Regions from separate parts of the Kitasatospora sp. NPDC059827 genome, predicted to be linked through region 1. Evidence: riboswitches for the same ligand, from Rfam matches in the RefSeq annotation. Region 1 holds a riboswitch; each other region holds the start of a gene.

Region 1 (3,917 bases):
GACCACGACCCGGCCAGCCAGGGCCGTCCGGACGCGTGGGCGACGGACCGTGGTGCCGTGTCGCCGAGTCGGCGATGAACCCGGGCGCCGTCCGGGGAGTCCGGAAGGACCACCAGGTGGTCGTTGAGCGACTGCACGTGCCCACCCCCAGGTGTCACGGCGGCGTGGGTGCCGCCGGTTCTCCGGAACCGTGCACCACCGGGGGAAGGCGACACAACCGGGCAAGGTCCACTTCCCCCATGGATCACGCCATTCACGCACCGAAAGAAGCAGGATGATTGTCGTTCCATCACATTCGAATGTCGTCAAGAAAGCGCTTGACATGGACACTCCTGTTGCCACAGTTCACTTCTGTGTCCCAACTACCCTTCCGGCCGATCCGGCCGAAAGACGTTCCGTCCGCGATCCACCTGCGGAAACGTGAATCTCCCCGTCAATGGCCGGATCTGATGATGCGACTGGACACTCCCGGCGGCCACCGGTCCCAATGGAGTCACGCCATCCACAGGCTTCGGCCTCGATGCAGAGGAGAGAACCATGGCCAAGAACATCCAGCTGCCCAAGCGCTACACCCCGCCCACGGCCGCCAAGGTCGGCGACTTCAGCAAGGACACGGACGGCACCATCTACACCAAGAAGGACGCCACGACCCTGGGTTTCAAGAAGCCGCGCTGACCTCGGCCTAGCTGACCCGGACTCGATCGCCACAGCCCGCCGGCCCCGCCGGCGGGCTGTTCCGCGTCCACGGGCGTCAGCGTCCACGGGCGTTCGCATCCCAACGCACCGGGAATTGAACCACCGAAGGCCGTCGGTACGTTGGAATAGCGGAACTCCCGGTGAATCCCGGGGGAATGGCCGAAGTTCCCGACCGTAATCCGGTCCGGGAACTTCGACGTGTACCGACCTACGGTCGCACCGCCCCCGCCTCCGCCGCCGGCCCCACTCCCGCCCCGCCCCTGCCGCCACTGCCGCGACAAGGCCTTGGTATGAGCACGGCAAAGGGTTCCCCGCCCCGCGTCCACCATCTGGACGGACCGACGGCCGAGTTGATGTGGTGTCCGGGCTCGACCCGCGGGCCGGCCGGCCCGCAGACCCGTACGGACGAACCTCCCACACCCTCACACCCGGGAGCAGACGCATGCGCACCCCCCTCAAGGCCGCCGCCCACACCCTCACGGCGCTGGCCCTGGCCGCCTTCGGCACCACCGCCCTGGCCGCCGGCGCCGAGGCCCAACCCGCCCCGGCCGCCGCCCACTTCGGGGCCAAGCCGCTCCACCCCGGCACCACCGCCAAGAGCCCGACCGCGACCTCCGGCAACACCCTGTCGGTCCGCTCCGCCGCGACCCAGGGCGTGGTCTCCCCCACCCCCAAGGTGTACCTGGTGTTCTGGGGCTCGCAGTGGTCCTCCGACCCGGCCGGGGTCGCCCCCGACATGCAGAACATGTTCAAGGGCCTCTACGGCAGCCAGGACACCTGGGGCACCATCCTCAGCCAGTACTGCGAGGGCGTCGCCAGGGGCACCACCACCTGCGGCACCAAGGGCACCCATGTCCAGCACCCGGCGTCCTCCCCGCTGGCCGGCGTCTGGTTCGACAACGCCGCCGCCACCCCGGCCAACGCCACCGCCGCCCAGATCGCCGCCGAGGCGGGCAAGGCCGCCGCCCACTTCGGCAACACCACCCAGGCGCCCAACCTCAACGCCCAGTACGTGGTGGTCTCCCCCACCGGCGCCCACCCGGACGGCTTCCCCAACTCCGGCTTCTGCGCCTGGCACGACAAGACCAGCAGCTCCTACGGCACCCTGGCGTACACCAACCTGCCGTACATCCCGGACAACGGGGCGGGCGCCTGCACCACCTTCACCGACGGCCGGCTGCTCTCCGGCATCGAGTCCACCGAGACCCACGAGTACGCGGAGACGGTCACCGACTTCTGGCCCAGCATCGGCTGGAACGGCGGCGGCGGTGAGATCGGCGACGAGTGCGAGAACCTCGACGCCTACGTCACCCTGAGCACCGGCACCTTCGACCTCCAGGGCCTGTGGTCCAACAGCGCCAACAAGTGCGTGACGCACGGCTGACGACCGCCCGCTCCGAGGAACCCGGCCCGCCGCGCCCCCCGCGCGGCGGGCCGTCGCTGTCGGGCCGTCACCCTGAGCCGGACTCCGCCGCCCTGACCACGCCTGATACCGTGCGATCGCCGTGGTGTTCGGGAAACCGGTCTGAGTCCGGTGCGGCCCTCGCCACTGTTGCCGCGGAGTTCCGCGGCCCTCGCTGACCGGCTCGCCCAGCGGTCAGGGCCACTGGGCGGGCTCGAAGGAGCCGTCCGGGAAGGTCGGCCGCGGCACGTCGATGCGGAAGCCAGGAGACCGGCCACGGCACGACATGTTCCACGAGGGTTTTGGAGAACACGTGCCCAGCGGTCAGCCGCGTCCGTTCCGATCCATTTGTTCCGCACATCCCGTACATCCCGTACATCCCGTACGTCCCACAGGTCCGATACGTGTCGGCCGGGCGGTCGCCGCCGTCCTGTTCCTCGGCACGCTCGGCGCCTGCACGGGCGCCCCCGCGCCCGCCCCGTCCGGCGGGACGTCCGCAGGTGCCGCGCCGGTCAGCGTGGACAACTGCGGGGCCACCGTGACGGTCGGCACGCCGCCCGAGCGGCTGGTGACGCTCAACGAGGGGGCCACCGAGGTGGCTCTGGCCCTCGGCCTGCAGTCCCGCATGGCCGGTACCGCCTACCTCGACGACACCGTCCCGGAGAAGTGGAAGACGGCCTACGACTCCGTCCCGGTGCTCTCCGCGAAGTACCCGACGAAGGAGAAGCTCCTCACCGCCCGCCCCGACTTCCTGTACGCCTCCTACGCCAGCGCGTTCACCGACAAGGTCGCGGGCACCCGGGAGGAACTGCGCGGCCAGGGCGTAGCGTCGTACCTGTCCCCGTTCGGCTGCTCGGACAAGAACCAGGTGCCGCCGACGACGTGGCAGGCCGCGTGGGGCGAAGTGAACGACGTCGCGAAGGTCTTCGGTGTACCGGAGCGGGCCACCGCGATCCAGCGCCAGCAGGAGCAGCAGCTCGCCGGGTTCACGGCGACGGCCGCGGGCAAGGACCTGAAGGTCCTGTGGTACGACTCGGACACCAAGTCGCCGTCCGTCGGCGCCGGCCACGGCGGCCCCCAGCTGGTGCTCGACGCCGTGGGCGCCCGCAACGTCTTCGCGGACCTTCCCGGCGGCTGGCAGAACGTGAGCTGGGAGAAGGTCGTCGCGGCCGACCCGGACGCGATCGTGCTCGCGGACGCCGGCTGGGACACCGCCCAGTCCAAGATCGACTACCTGGAGCACGACCCGGTGCTGAGCAAGCTCGGCGCCGTGCGGCGCAAGGCCTTCGTGGTGGTGCCGTTCTCGGAGTCGACTCCCGGCGTGCGGCTCGCCGACGGCGCCGCCCGGGTCTCCGCGAGGCTGAGCGGGCTGCGCCCGGCTTCATGACCGCGGCACCCCACCCCGTCGCGCGGCCCGCCGGCCCGGGCCGCGCGACGGCGGCCCTGGCCGTCGGTGCGGCCCTGCTGCTGACCACCGTGCTCCTCGGCCTGGCCGTCGGCTCGCACCACGAGCCGGTCCGGACGGTGGTCGAGGTCGTGACGCGCCGGCTCGGACTCGCCGACCCGCAGGTCACCCTGCTGGACGACCGGATCGTCTGGCAGCTGCGGCTGCCCCGGGTCCTGGGAGCGGCCGCCACCGGCGCCGGACTCGCGGTCTGCGGCGCGGTGTTGCAGACCCTGACCGGCAACGACCTGGCCGATCCCTTCCTGCTCGGGATCTCGGACGGAGCCGCCGCCGGCGCGGTGACCGTGATCGTCCTCGGCGTCGGCGTGACCGGCGCCGTGGGCACCGGCGCGGTGGCGACGGCGGCCTTCGCCG
Region 2 (3,917 bases), on a different contig from region 1:
AGGTCGCCACCCGACTGCCCGCCGTGGCACGGCTGTTGACCGACCTCGGGCGGGGACGGCGCGCCCTGGCCGAGCAGCTCGCCGTCCTCGCGGGGGACCGGGGTCCGGCCGCCGACACCCGGACCCCGCACGAGGAGGTCCGCGAGTTCTTCTACCGCCGGCAGAACTACGTCCATGAACTCGACACGGCAGCCGAGGAGTTGGCGGGCGAGATCCGGCTGCGGCGCGGCGGGGTGCGGGCGGTGCTGGCCGAGCGGCTGGCCGACGTGCACGGCGTACGGCTCGCCTCCGGCGGGGAGCAGCTGCACCGGTACGAGCCGCGGACCCGGACCCTGCGGCTGTCGGACCGGCTGCGCCCCGGCCAGCAGGCCTTCCGGCTGGCCACCCAGCTCGGCTACCTGGAACACGACGCGCTGCTCTCCGAACTCGCTGCCCAGGACAGCCCCGAAGGCTCGGCCGCGCACTCGCTCACCCGGATCGGCCTGGCCAACTACTTCGCCGCCGCCCTCGTCCTGCCCTACGCCGCGTTCCACGCCGAGGCCGAGTCCGCCCGCTACGACATCGAGCACCTCGCCGACCACTTCGGCGTCGGCTACGAGACGGTCTGCCACCGCCTCAGCACCTGCCAGCGCCCCGGTCTGCGCGGGGTGCCGTTCTCCTTCGTCCGGGTCGACCGGGCCGGGAACGTCTCCAAGCGGCAGTCCGCCACGCCCTTCCACTTCTCCCGCACCGGCGGCACCTGCCCGCTGTGGAACGTCTACGACGCCTTCGCCGCCCCGGGCCGGGTCCACGTCCAGGTCGCCGCCATGCCGGACGGGCGCCGCTACCTGTGGACGGCCCGGGCCGTCACCCGCTCGCCCGGTGGCTGGGGCCGACCCGGCAAGACCTTCGCGATCGGCCTCGGCTGCGAACTCCGGCACGCGGGACGGCTGGTGTACTCCGCGGGCCTGGACCTGGCCGACGAGGCCGCCGCCACCCCGATCGGCCTGGGCTGCAAGGTCTGCGAACGCCCGGCCTGCGCCCAGCGCTCGGCCCCGGCGATCGGCCGCCCGCTGGCCGTCGACGAGCACACCAGCACCTTCGTCCCGTACCCGGCGTCCTCCTGAGCGGTGCCGCACGGGGCGAGGAAGCCCCCGGAGGGCCGTCGGACGAGTACAACCACCTTTCCTGCCAGCGGGTTTGGCGGTATCGATCGGAGGGCATCGCCTGCCCGGAAGCCCCGTGTGCCACGGGCGGAAGTGAGGTGGGACGGATGGCCGGCGACGAGACGCCACAGCCCTTCGCGACGTTCTGCGGCAACTGCAACTGCGGTTGCCCCCAGGTGTTCCTGGACCGGGAGGCCCCGGCGGACCGGCGGGTGAGGATCACCGACGACTTCGGTCAGCAGATCCGGATGAGCGAGGACCAGTTCCGCGACCTGGTGCGCCAGGCCAAGGAGGGACTGCTGGACCTCTCGGCGGCTTCGGCCGGCTGACCGCGATCGAACGGCCCCCGGGGGCGGCGGTCCGATGACCCGCCGCCGGTCCGGCGAAGGGCCGTGGTCGCGGCCCGGGACTCGCCGATCGGTGTCGGGGGCATGGACACCTCGCTCTACGGGAACGCGTGGCCGACCTTGCGCTGTGGCTCGACCACCACCGGCCCGTCCTGGCCCTGTGACCCGTCGCGGCCCTGTGACCGTTCGGGCCCGCGCCGCGCGGCGGTGGGTCTGGACTTACTAGGACGTCCAACTATATGGTCGACGGCAGGTCCGCGGTGTCAGGGAAGCCGGTGTGAGTCCGGCACGGTCCCGCCACTGTGACCGGGGAGTTCGTCCTCGCAGATGACGGCCACTGGCAGCCAGCCGGGAAGGCCAGGGGGCGGGCGTGGATCCGGGAGTCAGGATACCGGCCGCGGATGATCCGTGTTTTCCACGAGGATGGAGACGACACGCATGACTCCGGGCCGCTGTTCCCGCTCCGCTGCCGTGCTGCCGACCGTCGGGGCCCATCGCCCCTGACGGTTCGTCACTTAACGCCTGCCGCAAGGGCGTACGACCGTACGTCCGATGCCGCGGCGTGCTCTCTCCATTCCTCCTCTCCCCACCCGTGACGAGAGAAGGAACCGATGGTCCGCGAACTGACCCACTTCATCGGCGGCAAGCGCGTCGCCGGGACGTCCGGCCGCTACGGCGACGTCTTCGACCCCAACACCGGCCGGGTGCAGGCCCGGGTGCCGCTGGCCGACTGGGCCGAGGTCGAGGCGGTGATCGCCGACGCCGCCCAGGCCCAGCCCGCGTGGGCGGCCTGGAACCCGCAGCGGCGGGCGCGGGTGCTGCTGCGCTTCCTGCAACTGGTCGAGCAGGAGAAGGAGGAACTGGCCCGGCTGCTCTCCGCCGAGCACGGCAAGACCGTGGCCGACGCCCACGGTGACCTCCAACGCGGCCTGGAGGTGGTGGAGTTCGCCGCCGGGATCCCGCACCTGTTGAAGGGCGAGTTCACCGACAACGCCGGCACCGGCATCGACGTCTACTCGATGCGCCAGCCGCTCGGCGTGGTCGCCGGTATCACGCCGTTCAACTTCCCGGCGATGATCCCGCTGTGGAAGGCCGCGCCCGCGCTGGCCTGCGGCAACTCCTTCGTTCTCAAGCCCTCCGAGCGGGACCCGTCGGTGCCGCTGCGGCTGGCCGAGCTGTTTCTGGAGGCCGGGCTGCCGCCGGGCGTGCTCAACGTGGTCAACGGTGGCAAGGAGGCGGTGGACACCCTGCTGGAGGACGAGCGGGTGCAGGCCGTCGGCTTCGTCGGCTCCACTCCGATCGCCCAGTACGTCTATGCGACGGCGGCCGCCCACGGGAAGCGGGCGCAGTGCTTCGGTGGCGCGAAGAACCACATGATCGTGATGCCGGACGCGGACCTCGACCAGGCCGCCGACGCGCTGATCGGCGCCGGCTACGGCTCGGCGGGGGAGCGCTGCATGGCGATCTCGGTGGCCGTCCCGGTGGGGGAGGAGACCGCGGACGCGCTGGTGGCCAAGCTGGTCGAGCGGATCGCCGCGCTCAAGGTCGGCCGCTCGGACGATCCGGCGGCTGACTTCGGCCCGCTGGTCGGCGCCGACGCGCTGGAGCGGGTCCGCGGGTACCTCGACCTCGGGGTCCGGGAGGGCGCCGAACTCGTCGTCGACGGGCGGGACTTCCGGCTGGAGGGCCACGAGGGCGGTTACTTCCTCGGCGCCTCGCTGTTCGACCGGGTGACCCCGGAGATGCGCGTCCACCGGGAGGAGATCTTCGGCCCGGTGCTCACCGTGGTCCGCGCCGCCGACTACGAGGAGGCGCTGCGGCTGCCCAGCGAGCACGAGTTCGGCAACGGCGTGGCCATCTACACCCGGGACGGCGACACCGCCCGGGACTTCGCCCGCCGGGTGAACACCGGCATGGTCGGTGTCAACGTGCCGATCCCGGTGCCGATCGCCTACCACACCTTCGGCGGCTGGAAGCGCTCCGCCTTCGGCGACCTCAACCAGCACGGTCCGGACTCGATCCGCTTCTACACCCGCACCCGCACCGTCACCTCGCGCTGGCCCTCCGGGGTCAAGGAGGGCGCGAGCTTCACCATGCCGACGATGGGGTGAACGCCGTGCACACCAGTGAACTGACGGAGGATCAGGTCGCGATCGCCGAGGCCGTCGGAGCCTTCGCCGCCGAGTGCCTGGCCCCGCACGCGGTCGAGTGGGACCGGACCAAGCACTTCCCGGTGGACGTGCTGCGCAAGGCCGCCGACCTCGGCCTCGCCGGGGTCTACGTCCGGGAGGACGTCGGCGGCTCCCAACTCTCCCGGCTCGACGGCGTGGTGGCCTTCGAGGCACTGGCGGGCGGCTGCCCGTCCGTTGCCGCCTACCTGTCCATCCACAACATGGTCGGCTGGATGGTCGACCGCTACGGCAGC
Region 3 (3,917 bases), on a different contig from region 1:
GGCCACGACCGCTCCTCCGGTTTCTCGCCGGCGCCGACCCCCGCGGACGCAACCGGAACACGCGTACGAATGACTCCGACGAGAGCCTGCCACACTCCCCCGGTCCCGGCGAACGGGTCCGCCGGGACCGGGGTGTCACCGCGGGTCAGCCGGTCGCGGCGGCCGCCGGAGTGCCCTGCGAGCCCGGCGTGGCCGAGCCCGCCGCCTTGGCCCGCTGGAGCAGCTGGCCCTTCACGTGCTCGGCGAACCCGGCGGACGCCGCGGTCGCGGCGGCGTCAGGGGCGTTGCCGCCCTTCGCCGAGCCCTCGACGGTGAAGTAGGCGTACCGGCCCAGGCTGCTGTGCGTGCCGGTGCAGCCGGGGTTGGCGCAGAACGCCGGGGCGCCCGGCGCGGGCAGGCCCTTGAGCTGCCCGGCGTAGTTCTTCATCGCCGTCTCGGCCTGGATCCTGTGGTCGAAGACCGCGACGCCGACGGTCACCGCGCTGTCGCCGGAGACGTACGTCGCCCGGAGCACCTTCTGGCAGCCCTGGTCGCCGAGGACCTTGCCGAGCCCGCCGGTGGTGGAGTTGCCGTCCCAGCAGGGCTGGTCCAGCGCGACCACGGTCCGGTTCCAGGACACGCCGTTGACCGTCACCTGCAGCGCGGAGAACAGCGCCCCCGCGTCCTGCGGCGCCGGGTCGGTGGCGACCTCCCAGATCGGCTTCGACGGGTCGTCCGGCTGCCCTCCCGCGGTCGCACCGCCGTTCGACGGTCCGGGGGTCGACGGGCCGCCGTTCGACGGGCCGGGGGTCGGCTTGCCCGAGACGGACGCGGACGCGACCGCACCGCCACCGGGCTTGGCCGGGTCGTCCTTCTTGCCGAACAGCAGCACGCCGCCCGCGGCCAGACCACCCACCAGGACGACGGCCACCGCGCCGCCGATGATCCTCACCCGGCGCTTGCGCCTGCCGTCGGCCTCGTTGCGGTCCGCCAGCGCCGCCCAGTCCGGCTCGACGCGCTGCGGCGGCACCGGCCGCTGCGGCGCGACCGGCTGCTGTGCGGGAACCGCCTGCTGCGGGGGACCCGGCTGCTGCGGGGGACCCGGCTGCTGCGGGGCCTGCTGCCACTGCGGCTGCGCAGCCGGCGGCTGAACCGGCTGGGGCGCCGGCTGGGGCACCGGCGGGACGGGCTGGGAGAACGGCTGCGCCGCCGGCGCCACCGGTCCGTACGAGGCCGGCGGCGGGCCGAAACCACCGCCCGGCGGCGGCACCGGACCCGGCCCCACCGGCTGCTGATTCTGTGCGCCCCCCGGCCCGGCGGGAGGCGTCCCCTGCGGCCCGTGCCCAGGTACACCAGTTCCGTCGCTCATGCGCCCAGATCGTAGGGCATCACCCGCACCGTCCCTCGGCCCGGTGACCGTTCCGTATCGAAACCAGGACGCCCGACGCGCCGGGCCCGGGTGTCCGGCACCCGGATCCGGGGTGTCCGGCGGGCGGCCGCGACACGTCCGGAGCGTGGTTCCGGGCCTCGGACGCCCACGAACCGCCACCGGCCCGGGCACAACCCGTCATCGCGACAACACACCACGCCGTACTACATGTGGTGTCGCATCGAGGAGACACCACTACATGTATGCTCGCTTCTGCTGTCGATGCAGGGGAACCCGGTGGGAATCCGGGACTGCCCCGCAGCGGTGTGCGGGCGGCTCCAGCAGCCGTACCGCGAGTCCGAGTACCTGCCGAACAGCGTGCGCCACGGCCCTCCCGCAGAGGCCGCGCCAAGCACCAGCACCACCCCTCCGGGCCTCGCGGGCGGGCCGGGGAGACACCTCGCGCGACGCTTTTTGCGTTCGCGCCGTGCTCCCCTGCCCAGATCGGCCCGGGTGACCCCGATCACCGCCGCACGATCGCCGCCAGGAGAGAGCGCCTTGACCACCGCTGCCTCAGTCACCCTGCCCGCCCAGGGCTCCGGTACCGCCTTCACCGACCCGACGGTCTCCGACCCCGGCGGTGCTCTCCTGCGGCTGCTCACCGACCGCAGCGCCGACCTCACCGAGGTCGACCCCGGCCATGTCGCCGCCGCCGCGCTGCGCGGCCGCCACGCCGGCTCGGACTTCGCCGAGCTGCGCGGTCTGGCCGTGGACGCCGCCGCGTCGATGATCGCCGAGGACCCCCAGTACTCGAAGCTGGCCGCCCGCCTGCTCGCCCTGGAGATCGTCGACGAGGCGAACAGCCAGGGCTCGACCTCCTTCTCCGCCTCGATCGCCGTCGGCCACGCCGAGGGCCTGATCGGCGACACCACCGCGGCCTTCGTCGCCAAGCACGCCGACGCCCTGAACGCGCTCGTCGACGCCAAGGGCGACGACCGCTTCGAGTACTTCGGCCTGCGCACCGTCCAGTCCCGCTACCTGCTGCGCCACCCGATCACCCGCAAGGTGATCGAGACCCCGCAGCACTTCCTGCTCCGCGTCGCCTGCGGCCTGGCGGTCGGCGACTCCGAGCAGTCGGTGCGCGAGGTGTCCGAGCTGTACGGCCTGATGAGCCGCCTGGAGTACCTGACCTCCTCGCCGACGCTCTTCAACTCCGGCACCCGGCACCCGCAGATGTCCAGCTGCTACCTGCTGGACTCGCCGCTGGACAACCTGGACTCGATCTACAACCGCTACGCGCAGATCGCCCGCCTCTCCAAGCACGCCGGCGGCATCGGCCTGTCCTACTCGCGCATCCGCTCGCGCGGCAGCCTGATCCGCGGCACCAACGGCAAGTCCAACGGCATCGTCCCGTTCCTGCGCACCCTCGACTCCTCGGTCGCCGCCGTCAACCAGGGCGGCCGCCGCAAGGGCGCGGCCTGCGTCTACCTGGAGACCTGGCACGCCGACATCGAGGAGTTCCTGGAGCTCCGCGACAACACCGGTGAGGAGGCGCGCCGCACGCACAACCTCAACCTGGCCCACTGGATCCCGGACGAGTTCATGCGCCGCGTGAACGCCAACGCCGACTGGTCGCTGTTCTCCCCCGCCGACGTCCCCGAGCTGGTCGACCTGTGGGGCGCCGACTTCGACGAGGCCTACCTCAAGGCCGAGCTGGCCGGCAAGGCCGTCCGCACCATCCCGGCGCAGACCCTCTACGCCCGCATGATGCGCACCCTCGCGCAGACCGGCAACGGCTGGATGACCTTCAAGGACGCCTCCAACCGCGCCGCCAACCAGACCGCGCTGCCCGGCCGCACGGTGCACTCCTCCAACCTGTGCACCGAGATCCTGGAGGTCACGGACGACTCCGAGACCGCCGTCTGCAACCTGGGCTCGGTCAACCTCGGCGCGCACGTGGCCGAGGGCGCGTCCGTCGAGGACCTGCTCGGCGCCATGGACTGGGAGCGCCTCGACGCCACCGTCCGCACCGCCGTGACCTTCCTCGACCGCGTGGTGGACATCAACTTCTACCCGACCACCGAGGCCGGCACCTCCAACTCCCGCTGGCGGCCGGTCGGCCTCGGCGTGATGGGCCTCCAGGACGTCTTCTTCAAGCTGCGGATCGACTTCGACTCCGCCGAGGCCGCCCGGCTGTCCACGCTGATCGCCGAGCGCATCATGCTCACCGCCTACGAGCGCTCCGCCGACCTGGCCGAGCAGCTCGGCCGCCACGAGGCCTACGGCGAGACCCGCGCCGCCCGCGGCGAACTGCACATCGACCACTTCCCGAGCGCCGCCCCGGAGTGGACCGACCGCTGGACGGCGCTGCGCGCCCGCATCGCCGAGACCGGCCTGCGCAACTCGCTGCTGCTCGCGATCGCCCCGACCGCGACCATCGCCTCCATCGCCGGCGTCTACGAGTGCATCGAGCCGCAGGTGTCCAACCTGTTCAAGCGCGAGACCCTCTCGGGCGAGTTCCTCCAGGTCAACCCGTACCTGGTGCGCGAGCTCAAGGAGCTCGGCGTCT
Region 4 (3,917 bases), on a different contig from region 1:
CCGCCCGTCGTGCCCTGGCCCGGGTCTGCCGGCTGCCCGCCGGGGCCGGGGTTGTGGGCCCGGACACTGTCCGGCGAGAAGGTCGGACGCCCCTCGGTGCCCTCCACGTTGGTGCCGCCGAAGATCCACAGGTCGACGCTGCCGGGCTTCGGCTGGTAGAGCATCGCCCCGAGCTGGCTGTAGGACCATTCGTTCTGGCCCGGATCGGCGTGCCAGTACGACCAGTACGCGGTGGCCGGAGGTGTCAGGACGCACTTCTCCTGGTCCGGGGTCGGGAACTGCTTGCCGCCCTGGTAACCGCTGTAGCCGATCCGGCAGATGAAGGCCGGGCCGTCGTGGCCGGTGCCGGTGGTCTTCCAACCCCCTTGGTTCAGCAGGGTGTAGCCGGTGGTGGGCGTGGAGCCGCAGGAGCGCAGCAGCGGGCCGCCCCACTTGCTCAGGTCCACGGCGAGGACGACCCCGGAGGTCGGGGTGCACTGCTCCATCGGCAACGGCGCAGCAGCAGCCGGGACCACGCCCACGGCGAGGCCGCCGAATGCCAGCGCGGAGGTCAGTGCCGCCGCCCCGGACAGCCGGGCGAGCCGCTCCCCGAGTCCCCGGCTCACCGGTGACGCCCCGGAGTGGCCGCGCTGCGGCGACGGGCGACGATGACGGCAGCGGCACCGAGCGCGGTCAGCGCACCGGCACCCGCCGTCAGCGCCAGTGCCTGGGATCCGGTGCTCGCGAGGTGGTCCGAACCGGTCCGCACCGGTACGCCTCCGACCGCATCGGCACCGCCGGACGACGGGGCGTCGATGCCACCGGACGACGGCGGGCCGGTGGTCGGGTCGGGCCCGGTCGTGGTGGGCGAGCCCGTCGGGGTCCCGGCGGACGTGGTCGTCGGGGTGGAGGTGCCGGTCGGCGTGGAGGTGCCGGTCGGGGTGGGCGTACCGGTCGGAGTGGTGGAGGGAGTACCCGTCGGGGTGGCCGTACTCGTCGGGGTGGCCGTACTCGTCGGGGTGGCCGTACTCGTCGGGGTGGGCGTGCCGGTCGGAGTGGTGGACGGCGTCCCGGTCGGCGTCGGCGAGCCGCCGAGGTCGCGGGACAGCGTGCCGAAGGAGATGCCGGTGGCACCGCCGAGCACCTGCGTGGACGCCCGGACGTCCGACCCCCGCTGCCCGGCGGAGGCGACGTTGAACCCGCCGTCACCGTTCTGCTGCCCAGCGAGGAAGTCGAGCGCCTTGGCGATCTGTCCCCCGTAGGCGGCCTTGCGCAGCGTCATGCCCTGGACGGCCAGCGCGGCCGAGTTGGTGGAGTCGCCGGCCGCGCCGGGGAAGCCGCCGTCGGGCAACTGCCGTGCGGCGAGCCAGCCGAGGCCCTTGTCGACCGCCTGGGCGGCCTCGTCCCCGGGGACGAGGGCGAGGGCCATGACGGCCATGGCCGTGCTGTCCACATCCGAGTCACCGGCGGCCGGGATCAGGCTCGGCCAGGACCCGTCCGGGTGCTGGAGGCTCCTCAGGTAGCCGATCGCGGGAGCGGCACCGGTCGGCTCTCCGGCCCGGAGCTGGGCCATGACGGCGAGCGCCTGGGAGAAGACCGAGGTGGCGTAGGTGTAGTTGCCCGGGGCGTCGCAGCCCGTGCTCGCGTCGGCCTTGGTGCACACCATCGCGGCGAGGGCGGCGATCAGGTCGTGGCCGCCGAAGTTCCGCGGGTTGCGGCCGACCGCCTCGGCGAGCAGCGCCTCCTTGCCGATGGACCCGCCGCCGGCGTACTCGGTGCCGATGGCGGTCCAGTCGTTGACGGTGCGCGCGCTCGCGTCCTTGCCCTGCTGGTCCAGGAAGTCGACGATCCTGCGCAGCGCGGCGTCGTCCGTGCCGGTCGCGGCGAGGGCGTAGGCCCCGTCGATGGTCAGGCCGAAGTCGGCGAAGGCCGGGAACCCCTCGTAGTAGTGACCGTCGGTCAGGCGGGACGGGTCGGTGAGGTAGCCACTCCCCTTGGCGGCGTCCGGCTTCCTCCCCGCGGACGGGGTCGGTGTGGCGGTGGGGCCGTCCGCGTCGTGCCGGGCGGTGGTGAGGTCGGTACCGGTCAGGGCCGGGATCGTCGGCCGGGCTGCCGCGCTCTCGGGGTGTCCCAGCAGGACCGTGCCGCAGGCGGCGACCGCGACGGCACCGGCGACCACCAGCGAGGCGAGGTCCCGGTTTCTGTGACGTGTACGACTGCTGCTGACCCTCACGACGACTCCCTGGTCGGTCGACACGGGAGAAACGGCGCAGCCGACGGCCGCCCACGGGGAACACCGGGCCGTCGAGACCACGTCGTAGTCCGCGACGACGCAAGTGCTGTGTGAACACACCCCCGGTCCAGGCATTCCGGCTCACCCACCCTCAGGTGGGTCCACGGTTGCGGGTCAGCGCCGGAGTTGGACCGGCTTCCCCTGAATGCCGAGGGCAAAAAATCGGTTCATCAGACCACGCTGGCCGAAGGAGAGTCAATGAGGCGTCAACGGTGGCCGAGCGGGAGAACCCGGTGCGGGACCGGGGCTGACGCGCGCAGCGGTGGGGGGTCACCGGTGCCCCGGCCCCTCGCAGGAGAGGGGCCGGGGCACCGGTCGGCGTCCGCGGTTCAGGGCGCGATTCAGGGCGCGGTTCAGGGCGCGGTGATGCCCGGCTGGGCGCCGGCGCCGAAGGACCAGCCCTCGACGTCGCCGGGTGCCGGGTTGTAGCTGCCCGCGCCCAGGTTGCTGTACGACCAGGGGCCGCCGTGCTGGGCGTGCCAGTACGACCAGTAGGCGCTGCCGGTCGGGTTGGTGCAGGTCGTCGGCAGGGCGTTGATGGTGCAGACGAAGCCCGGGAAGCGCGGGTGGAAGGAGTACGAGAACCCGGCCCCGGTCAGCGCGGCCAGGCCGTTGGCCGGGTCGCCGGGCGCACAGCCGGTCTGGACGCCGCCGCCGACGGCGGTGAAGTCGACCACGACGGTGACCCCGGTGGTGCCGGTGCAGGCGTCCGCCCGCGCCTGCGGGGCCTGGACGGCGGAGACGCCGAGCAGGCCGGCCGTGAGGGCCGCCGCGGCGGCGATCGACCCGAGCGTACGGCGGACCGGGCGGACCGGGCGGGCCCGGCGGACCGCGGTGAAGGTGTCGGTCATCGGTGAAATCCTCCTGGAGTCGGGCTCGTTCAGCGCGTGGCCGTGGCCGTGGTCGTGTCCGTAACCGTGGCCGGGCAGGCGAGGGTCGGGGCGCCGGGGCGTGCACCGGCGGCGGAGAGCGTGGCCAGCGGAGTGCCCGCGAGGCCGAGGACGGCCTGTGCCGTGGCCCGGGCGCCGTTGCCCGCGTTGAAACCGCTCGCGTCGTAGGCGACGGCACCGCGGACCGCCGGGTCGGCGGAGCAGTCCTGCTGGAACTTGACCAGCCGGCTCCAGCCCTTGAACCCGGCGGCCAGGCGCCCGCCGGAGAACAGCGCCTGGGTGGCCAGGCCGGTGGTGTTGGCGTTGGAGGCGGTCGCCCCCGCGGCCGCGAACCCGCCGTCGCCGTTCTGGTGGGCGGTGAGCCAGCCGAGTCCCGTGTTCGCCTTGGCGGCGCGACCGGTGGCGGCGAGGGCCTGGACGGCGAGCGCGGTGGCGTCGGGGTCGCTGGTGCAGGCGGCCTGGCCGAAGGAGACCGGGAAGCCGCCGTCCGCGCACTGGCTGTTCGCCAGGAAGTCGACCGCCGCCGCCGGGGCGTCACCGGGCGTGCGGTGCAGGGCGATCAGGGCGAGGGACTGGCCGAAGGCGTTGCTGTAGTCGCCCCACTGGGAGCGGTCGGAGAAGCGGCCTCCGGCGGTCTGCAGCGAGCGCAGCCTGGTCGGCAGGTCGACGCCGCCGAAGGCCGTCGGGTCCCCGCCTCGGACCTCGACGGCGAGCAGCAGCTTGGCGGTCGCGCCCGCATAGGCCTCGGTGGTGCC

The links. Region 1 has a riboswitch for cobalamin ahead of ACFV8H_RS09065 (ABC transporter substrate-binding protein). Riboswitches for the same ligand answer to the same signal wherever they lie in the genome.
Region 2: another riboswitch for cobalamin. It lies ahead of ACFV8H_RS04470 (CoA-acylating methylmalonate-semialdehyde dehydrogenase); the one in region 1 lies ahead of ACFV8H_RS09065 (ABC transporter substrate-binding protein).
Region 3: another riboswitch for cobalamin. It lies ahead of ACFV8H_RS25010 (ribonucleoside-diphosphate reductase subunit alpha); the one in region 1 lies ahead of ACFV8H_RS09065 (ABC transporter substrate-binding protein).
Region 4: another riboswitch for cobalamin. It lies ahead of ACFV8H_RS11370 (prenyltransferase/squalene oxidase repeat-containing protein); the one in region 1 lies ahead of ACFV8H_RS09065 (ABC transporter substrate-binding protein).

The regions. Positions count from the first base shown of each region.
Region 1 covers NZ_JBHWIV010000010.1:80,987-84,903, reverse strand. Annotated here, with positions in the region: gene ACFV8H_RS09080 (asparagine synthase-related protein) at 1-137, opposite strand, end outside; gene ACFV8H_RS09075 (hypothetical protein) at 538-675, shown strand; gene ACFV8H_RS09070 (hypothetical protein) at 1,139-2,080, shown strand; cobalamin riboswitch at 2,186-2,392, shown strand; gene ACFV8H_RS09065 (ABC transporter substrate-binding protein) at 2,616-3,485, shown strand; gene ACFV8H_RS09060 (FecCD family ABC transporter permease) at 3,482-3,917, shown strand, end outside.
Region 2 covers NZ_JBHWIV010000004.1:197,109-201,025, forward strand. Annotated here, with positions in the region: gene ACFV8H_RS04460 (short-chain fatty acyl-CoA regulator family protein) at 1-1,106, shown strand, start outside; gene ACFV8H_RS04465 (hypothetical protein) at 1,253-1,474, shown strand; cobalamin riboswitch at 1,716-1,907, shown strand; gene ACFV8H_RS04470 (CoA-acylating methylmalonate-semialdehyde dehydrogenase) at 2,104-3,603, shown strand; gene ACFV8H_RS04475 (acyl-CoA dehydrogenase family protein) at 3,609-3,917, shown strand, end outside.
Region 3 covers NZ_JBHWIV010000043.1:19,413-23,329, reverse strand. Annotated here, with positions in the region: gene ACFV8H_RS25020 (glycoside hydrolase family 26 protein) at 1-6, opposite strand, end outside; gene ACFV8H_RS25015 (Fis family transcriptional regulator) at 146-1,264, opposite strand; cobalamin riboswitch at 1,605-1,737, shown strand; gene ACFV8H_RS25010 (ribonucleoside-diphosphate reductase subunit alpha) at 1,931-3,917, shown strand, end outside.
Region 4 covers NZ_JBHWIV010000013.1:96,354-100,270, reverse strand. Annotated here, with positions in the region: gene ACFV8H_RS11375 (hypothetical protein) at 1-605, opposite strand, end outside; gene ACFV8H_RS11370 (prenyltransferase/squalene oxidase repeat-containing protein) at 602-2,158, opposite strand; cobalamin riboswitch at 2,321-2,465, opposite strand; gene ACFV8H_RS11365 (flagellar hook-length control protein FliK) at 2,626-3,123, opposite strand; gene ACFV8H_RS11360 (peptidase) at 3,153-3,917, opposite strand, start outside.